DNA from 2 places in the Chryseobacterium tructae genome. Region 1 is predicted to be linked to the other one. Evidence: riboswitches for the same ligand, from Rfam matches in the RefSeq annotation. Region 1 holds a riboswitch; the other holds the start of a gene.
The links. Region 1 has a riboswitch for cobalamin ahead of QWZ06_RS06715 (acyl-CoA thioesterase). Riboswitches for the same ligand answer to the same signal wherever they lie in the genome.
Positions count from the first base shown of each region.

Region 2: another riboswitch for cobalamin. It lies ahead of QWZ06_RS24460 (TonB-dependent receptor plug domain-containing protein); the one in region 1 lies ahead of QWZ06_RS06715 (acyl-CoA thioesterase).

Region 1 covers NZ_JAUFQR010000001.1:1,382,861-1,387,079, forward strand. The annotation lists gene QWZ06_RS06705 (XAC2610-related protein) at 435-1,133, shown strand; gene QWZ06_RS06710 (HD domain-containing protein) at 1,135-1,725, shown strand; gene QWZ06_RS06715 (acyl-CoA thioesterase) at 1,894-2,277, opposite strand; cobalamin riboswitch at 2,394-2,574, opposite strand; gene QWZ06_RS06720 (hypothetical protein) at 2,609-3,406, opposite strand; gene QWZ06_RS06725 (serine hydrolase domain-containing protein) at 3,454-4,219, opposite strand, start outside.
Region 2 covers NZ_JAUFQR010000003.1:162,203-166,421, reverse strand. The annotation lists gene QWZ06_RS24470 (MbnP family protein) at 1-287, shown strand, start outside; gene QWZ06_RS24465 (cytochrome-c peroxidase) at 304-1,323, shown strand; cobalamin riboswitch at 1,454-1,640, shown strand; gene QWZ06_RS24460 (TonB-dependent receptor plug domain-containing protein) at 1,754-3,796, shown strand; gene QWZ06_RS24455 (YncE family protein) at 3,793-4,219, shown strand, end outside.

The DNA.
Region 1 (4,219 bases):
ATAAAACATATAGTATGTTGATAATCAGTAATATAATTTTATGTTAGTTTTTTTGATCAATTGATTTTAGAAGCAAAAAATTAAAAATAGTATGAAAACTGATTGATTTTTTGGTGAATGGAAGGAGTAGCAACCCATTTTTTGAAGTAAAACGCGAGAATTTTATTTTGAGATTGAATAGTAAGAATATTTTAGATCCTTCCAAGGTAGTACTCCATTAGTTTATGAGAAAAGATATGGGTAATTAGGATTTATAAAATGATTCAAAACAAAATACAAATAGCTGTACTTTGGCTTTATTGTTTCACCAGTGATTATTTAGTCCTTATTGTTTATCATCATATTAATACGTCTGAGTTTTGAAATAGGAACTATGATTCGTATTTTTGTTTGGACGTTTTTATAAAACACTTGAATCCAATATTACTATGAACATGAATATTTTAAATTATTACAAGAGTTTATCTGCTTTTATATTATTAGGCCCTTTATGTTTCGGGCAATATCAGTTTGAGGTAAAAGATGCTTCGAAAAACTATGATGCCATTATTACAATCAATAATTGTTTTGATGATCAATGTATGGATAAAGGTACAGTGGAGTTGTTTGATAATAAAAACAGCAAAGTACAAACTTTTACATCAGATAATCTGGTGCTATATCTTGGAAAGGGACAGAGATTGGAACGTGGAAAAATAATCCCGCTGGCGAAAGAGCAAAGCCCTCTGATTTTTGGTGATTTCAATTTTGACGGAACCGAAGATCTGGCGATAAGAAATGGGAATATGGGGAATTACAGTTCAGCGTCTTATGATGTATATGTATTCAATAGTACCAGAATGTCGTTTGTAAAAAGTAAAGAACTTACAGAGTTGGGATCAGATAATTTTGATTTTTTTGAAACAGATCCGGTTCGTAAGCGCATTATTACCTTTGGAAAGGATGGCTGCTGCCGACTTTTCACCACAGAATTTGAAGTAATTCCTAATAAAGGACTTGATAAGGTTCTTGAAAAAGAAGAAGACCTTACCAATGAGGATTATGTAAAAGTTACGATAAAAGAAAAGAAAAACAATAAATGGACAACCAGAACCAAGGTGTATCCATCAGATCAATATAATAGAGAAAAGTAAGATGAAAATTCAGAAAGAGATCGATTTTATCCTGGCAGTAGATGCCCTGAAAAACGTACAGAGAAGAAATTATAATGCAGATGATTCCAGAAGAGAGAATACAGCAGAGCACTCCTGGCAGATCATTATTCTAGCGCAAATCCTTTATCCTTATGCGAAAAACCGTGCGGATATTGATTTGCTGAGAGTCATAAGAATGCTTTCCATTCATGACCTTGTGGAAATTGAAGCAGGAGATACTTTCCTTTTCGATGAAGCAGCTATGGTAGGAAAGTTTGAAAGAGAGAAGATTTCTGCACAGAAGATCTTTGGGATTCTTGATGAGCCTTTACGTACAGAATTTTTCAATCTATGGCTTGAGTTTGAAGAGGAGGCTACTCCAGATGCTATTTTTGCATGTTCTATCGATAGAATTATGCCTTTTATCCTAAATTCTTATACGTCAGGAAAGAGCTGGACGGAAGCGGGGGTAACGGAAAAGCAGATCAGAAATATGCTTGAAAATGCAATTACAAGAGCTTCTGATGAAATGGGAGAGGCCTTTGAACTACTATTAAGTAAAAGCCTTGAAACAGAAAAAGTTTTGAAATAATCTAAGTTAGGAAGCTGGAAGAGGGAGGTTGGATGTTATTGTTGCTTCTGTAATGTATGGAAGCCATTTGTCTAGTCCTTCTGGTATCAGTAAAAACAGAGATATTGAGAGTAAAACAGATATCATAAAAAGTTTCGGGCGGCCAAAGGCCGCCCGAAACTTTTCTATTTATAGTATCTGGATTGGTTTCTTGAATTCATCAATCGCTACAAAAGTAAAATCACCTACGATTGCTTTTTCTCTTTCATAAGAATACATCTGCTCAGTGTAGATTTCAACGTTTACCTTCATACTTGTTTTTCCAACGTATGAGACTTTTCCGATCAGTTCTACAATAGTTCCTGCAGGAATAGGCTTTTTGAAATCGATTTTATCACTGCTTACTGTTACTACCCTTTTTCTTGCGAAACGGGTCGCAGCAATAAAGGCTACTTCATCCATAAGCTGCATGGCAGTACCTCCGAAAAGAGTATCGTAATGATTGGTTGTGTTAGGGAATACCGCTTTAAAGATTCTGGTTTCGGCAGCTTCAATTCTTTCTTCTGTAGTCATATTTCATTATTAATTAAGGCGAAATGAAATAGTATCAAAACAACAGAATGATGACAGGAACGTTGGAAATCCCTGAAACAATCCATCAGATCAATAAAACTTCAAATCGCGAAAGTTTCTTGTTTAAGAAAGTGGCAGGTCTCCTGACTTGTAACATCTTTTATCTCCTTCCCATGCCTCGCACAGTGGATCTTTTGATAAAGATTACAGTTACTTACAGTTGCGCGACAGTCCGTGATTTTCACACGGTTCCCTTTTAATCTGTGGTTATACAGAACCAGTTTCTATGATGAATAAGCGTTACACTTTTTCGGCTGCAAAATTAATAAATTTATTCCGGATTATGATAAATAATCTGGCTGATTACTCTTCCCTTTTTGATCGTCCATAAAGTCGTATATCTATATTCTCCCGAACCATTGATCATATAAAGAAAAATGTTATCATTGTCGAGTGCGGTCACTCCCACATTATTGAAGTCCATAGTAGGCTGGAACATATTTTTGATGGCTTCTCTTACAAAAACAGAACCTCTTCCGGGCTGTTGAAGTCTGATGGATTTGATTTCAGTCATCCCTTCAGGAAGGTCGTTTCCAATTCCCCACGGTTTAACTTTATCAATCGTAAGAAGTTTTCCTTCTGCATCTTTTTCCTTTTTACGGTAACCGGCATTGGATGGGTAAACATCAATAACGACTTTACTTCTTTGTGCAGTAGGAATTTTGGGATCGGAATTATCAGTGAAGATCAATGATCTTCCATTCTTAGATTTGGAAGGGGTATAGGCTGGAAGTTGATCCACAAAGGCAATACGTTCTTTGTTAACCATTCCTTCTTTGTCAAGAGTTTCATATCGTACAAAAGGTTTGTCATCATCTTGCTTTTCAGGATATTTGATCCAGATCCATTCCGTTTCTCCCGGAGCAGGTTTTACATAAACAAATACATCGCCTTTACGCATTCTGATCTTATCTACAATTTTTCTGTAGTTATCCTTATGAACACGTACATTGGCATATCCTTCTTCAGCTTTTACAACACCAAAAGGAACTTTATTTTGACCTTTCACGAAGGCTAAAGAAAAAATACTGAAAGCAGATACGTAGAATGCTTTGTTTATGAAAATCATGATGAAAAAAATTTAATGGTTCAAATATATAAATTTAATGGACGAGTTTAAAGAATAGCCTTCCCAATTTTTGAGGCATAATCCCCCAGGTCAGTCAGGTTGGTATTTGATAAAATAATAATACTTAAACCATTGTTCAAATAATGGAACCATACACAATTTGCACCTGCTATTCTTCCATACCGCTCCATTCGCTTGTATTTTTCAATATCACGAATCCAAACACTATATCCATAATCATCCAGACCAGGAGTTAACAATTGGTTTAAAGTTTCTTTTTTGATAAGCTTATCATCAAAAAGAGCATTGTTAAATTTGATTAAATCGGATGTACAGGAATACATTGCACCTGCAGCAGAAAAATCTCCCACATAAATTGGAATATTTGGAATTAAATGATCAAGATTCTTGTCCTTGTAGTATGGCGTAGCTAGATTCTTTATCAATTTGTAATGGGAAATAAGTCCTGAATTATTCATTTTTAGAGGGACAAGGATTTTTTGACTCAGGATTTCTTCATAAGTCATTTGATAAACGACCTCCAAGATTCGACCAAGGATCATGTATTCTCCATTATTGTAGTCAAACTTTGTTCCCGGTTCATTAACCAAAGGGTTGGAACAAAATTGATTGACAATCTCTTTTAATTCGTAGGGTCTGTTATAGAATCCCAATCCGTATTTTAAAAAATTTTCGTCTCTTGCTGTATCTGTATTTTTCATTCCGGATGTATGATTCAATAGCTGACGAATAGACACCTTAGAACCGCCTTCTCCTTTGTAATCCGGTAAATAGTCAAGTATTTTTTTGTTT
Region 2 (4,219 bases), on a different contig from region 1:
GAAACTTTACCCAGGGAGTAGATGCATATAGAGATGTCACTTTAGATCTTTCCCAACATGCGATTGTGGATAGCAAAGCGCCTAAAATTATTATTAAAGCAGATTTTGATAAACTGTTGACGGGGAAAATCAATACGATTGTATTGGTTACGGGAACAGGATCAGATGGCAATGCTACTCCGAATATTCATACTGCTAACCAAATGGTAAAATTTGTTGATAACCTCGGTGGAAACGGCTCAAGCGATATTTCCGGAATGTTTTCAGTGAGTGCTGTTGAAAACTAAACTTCTTTCTGCTGCAATGAAAAAAGGATTAAGCATTTTAGCCATTATTATTCTATTAATATCTTGTAATAACGATCGTTACGAACCTATTTCTGGCGATAATCCACAGGTCTCGCTCAATATTCCGTCTGGATTTCCGGAACTAAACAATTCGGTGAACTCTAACAGACCTACAAAATATGGGATAGAGTTGGGGGAAAAATTATTTAATGAGAAAAGGCTGAGTGCAGATAATAGTATTTCCTGCTCCAGTTGTCATATCCAGGGAAATGCCTTTGCAGATCATAATGCACGGGGAATAGGAATTCAGAATAGAGTAGGATTGCGAAATGTACCTGCTATTCAGAATATGTTGTTTATGAAGTTTTATAATTGGGATGGCAATATTCTTCAATTGGAAAATCAGCCATTGGTTCCTATTATCACTCATGAAGAAATGGGGTCTTCTATTCTGGAAGTGATAGGAAAAATAAGAGATGATATGATGTATAAAGATCTTTTTCGAAAAGCCTTTGGAGACGAAACCATTACTGCTGAAAGAATTTATAAAAGTATAGCCCAATATGAATACACTTTGATTTCTGCCAATAGCAAATATGATAAGGTAAAAAGAAAAGAAGGAGAAAATTTCACGGAAAACGAAGCATTGGGATATCAGACTTTTCAACAGAAATGTGTGAGTTGTCATAGTACAGAATTGTTTACCGATCAAAGTTTCAGAAATATCGGGTTTCCTGTAAATCCGGATACCAATGAAGCCGGACGGGGAAGAGTTACAGGAATCCCAGCAGATTATATGAGTTTTCGGGTTCCTTCTTTACGAAATGTAGAATATACTGCACCCTATGGAAGCTATGGACAATTCCCAACACTAAGAGCGGTTCTTGATTATTTTGATAAAGGAGTCTTATCTGCAGATAATCTTGATCCTGTTTTTAAAAATAATGGAAACAGAATTCCTCTCTCAGAACAGGAAAAGACCAATCTGATCCTATTTATGAAAACGCTGAGCGATCGTGAATTTGTGAAAAAATAATCATTGCTAAAAACAGAAAAATTCAACAAAAATTGATTGTCTAAATCCCGTCACATTATGGCGGGATTTTTCATGTTTACTGATTGATAATCATTTTATTCTGCATACCATCGTATCTGGGGGGAATTTTATATCTTTGCCGGAATTTGGTGAGCCATAATAAGCTCTTAAAAGGGAATCCGGTGAAAATCCGGAACAGACCCGCTGCTGTAAGCTCCGCACCAAAGTTTTTGAAGAATACATCCACTGTTTTTAGGAATGGGAAGGATTTCAAAAATGGAGTAAGTCAGAAGACCTGCCAGAAATAATAAACGTTTGACGCTTTCGTGGAATAAAGCTTAGGACAACAATGATTCTGTGCAGTGACAGCTGTGCTTTGTCGTTGCTTTTCTTATATCCATTAGCGTCATCATGATCCATGAATGAGCTAATGATAGCAAAACTAACTACATTTCAATTCCATAAAACTGTTTTCACGGTATTCGTGTTGACTTCTCAAATTCTATTTTCCCAAACCAGGAAAAAAGACAGTATTAAAGGAGAAGCCATAAAGACGGTCAATATTTACAAAAAGAACTTTAAAGAAATCTTGCCTGCGCAGGTCTTACAGGGTGAAGAGCTCGAAAGGCTCAACAGTCATTCTGTTGCTGATGCCTTACGGTATTTTTCCGGTGTCCAGATTAAAGATTATGGCGGCATGGGAGGTTTGAAGACGGTCAACATTCGAAGTATGGGAAGCCAGCATGTAGGTGTTTTCTATGATGGAATCCAGTTGGGGAATGCTCAAAACGGATTGGTAGATTTGGGAAGGTACTCTCTGGATGATCTGGAAGAGATCTCCTTGTACAATGGTCAGAAAAGTGAAATTTTTCAGCCCGCAAAAGACTTCGGATCATCAGGATCTATTTATTTGCAACCCAAAACGCCTGTATTCACAGGAAATAAGAAAACCAATCTTTTGATCAGAGCAAAAAGTGCTTCTATTGATTTATTTAATCCTTCTTTCCGTTTAGAGCAAAAGATTTCCAAAAGAATTTCAGCAAGTGTCAGTGCAGAATTCCTTCAAAGTGATGGTCTTTATAAATTCCATTATAGCAGGAAATATCCTAATGGAGCTACTGCTTCTGATACCATTTCCAAAAGATATGACTCCGACATTAAAGCAAAGCGCTTTGAAACTGCTCTTAATGGAACTTTAAATAACGGAAGCTGGAATATACGTGGGTATGGATATATTTCAAATCGAGGTATTCCGGCACCTATTGTGAAGAACCGTTTCAAAGCAAGAGGAGCAAGAATGCTTGATGAAAATTATTTTGTGCAGGCCAATTTCAGAAAAAAGCTGTTTCCTAAGCTTGAAACTCAGCTGAAGGCAAAGTTTGCTTATGATTATACTTATTTTAATGATACTGTATTGTCTCAGTCTGCGATGCCCGCCATCAATACTTATATTCAACGGGAGGTTTATCTTTCCTCTTCCAATGTATACTCCATCAATCCTAATTGGGATGTCAGTCTGAATGGAGATTTTCAGTACAATAATCTGGATGCTAATTTGTATAATTTTTCATATCCTACCCGCTATACTACGCTTGTAGCTTTAGCTTCTACCTATCAATGGAACAGGTTTAAGTTTTTAGGAAGCCTTTTAGGGACATTTACCTTTGAGGAAGTAAAAATGAATAAGCGCCCTGATGACAGGAGAGAATGGACACCCGCTTTCTTTATGAGCTATCAGCCGGAAGCAATACCAGAGCTGACCCTTAGAGCTTTCTATAAAAATATTTTCAGATTACCCACCTTTAATGACCTGTACTATACGAGTGTTGGAAATACCTATCTGCAACCTGAGTTTACTCATCAATATGACGTGGGGTTTACCTATCAGAAAAAATATGATCATTCCCTATTTAAAGGTCTTTATGTAAAAGTAGACGGCTATTATAACAGAGTAAAAGATAAAATTGTGGCTGTGCCAACCACCAATATGTTTCGTTGGATGATGGTGAACCTTGGGAAGGTTGAAATCATTGGAGCGGATGTAAACGTACAGGCTGAAATGATGTTGGGGAATGTGAAAATTAGACCATTATTATCGTATACCTATCAGAAGGCTCAGGACATAACAAATAATGCCGGAGAGAAAGAAACTTATTATGGAGAACAGATCCCTTATACACCATGGCATAGCGGATCCTTTACCCTAATGGCTGATTATAAAGACTGGAGCTTCAATTACAGTACAATCTACGTAGGAAAAAGATATGACGGGCAGCTGGATAATATTCAGTATAATTTTATTCAGCCTTGGTATACCCACGATCTTTCTATTCAGAGAAAACTGAGCCTGGCCGGACATCCTTTTAAAATCAATCTGGAAATGAATAATGTTTTTAACCAGTATTATGATGTGGTACTCAATTATCCTATGCCGGGAAGAAACTTCAGACTCACTTTAAACTTTAATTTATGAAAAAGCTAAATATTTATTTTCTGTTTTTGACATTGATTGCGCTTGTTTCCTGTCGTACCGATGATGTCATTATTCCTATGGAAGTTGTGGAAGGGCTTAACCCTGTTGAGAATACGGCAATAAAAGGATTCTATGTATTGAATGAAGGAAATATGGGCAGCAACAAATGCACTCTTGATTTTTTTGATTATACCAAAGGAACCTATTTTAGAAATATCTATTCAGAGATCAATCCCAATGTTTTAAAAGAACTGGGGGATGTAGGAAATGATATTAAAATCTACGGAAGTAAACTATACATTGTAGTTAATGTTTCCAATACTATCGAAGTGCTGGAGGCCAAAACCGCCAAGCATATCAAATCAATTTATTTACAGAATTGCAGATACATGACCTTTAAAGATGGAAAAGCATATGCCAGCA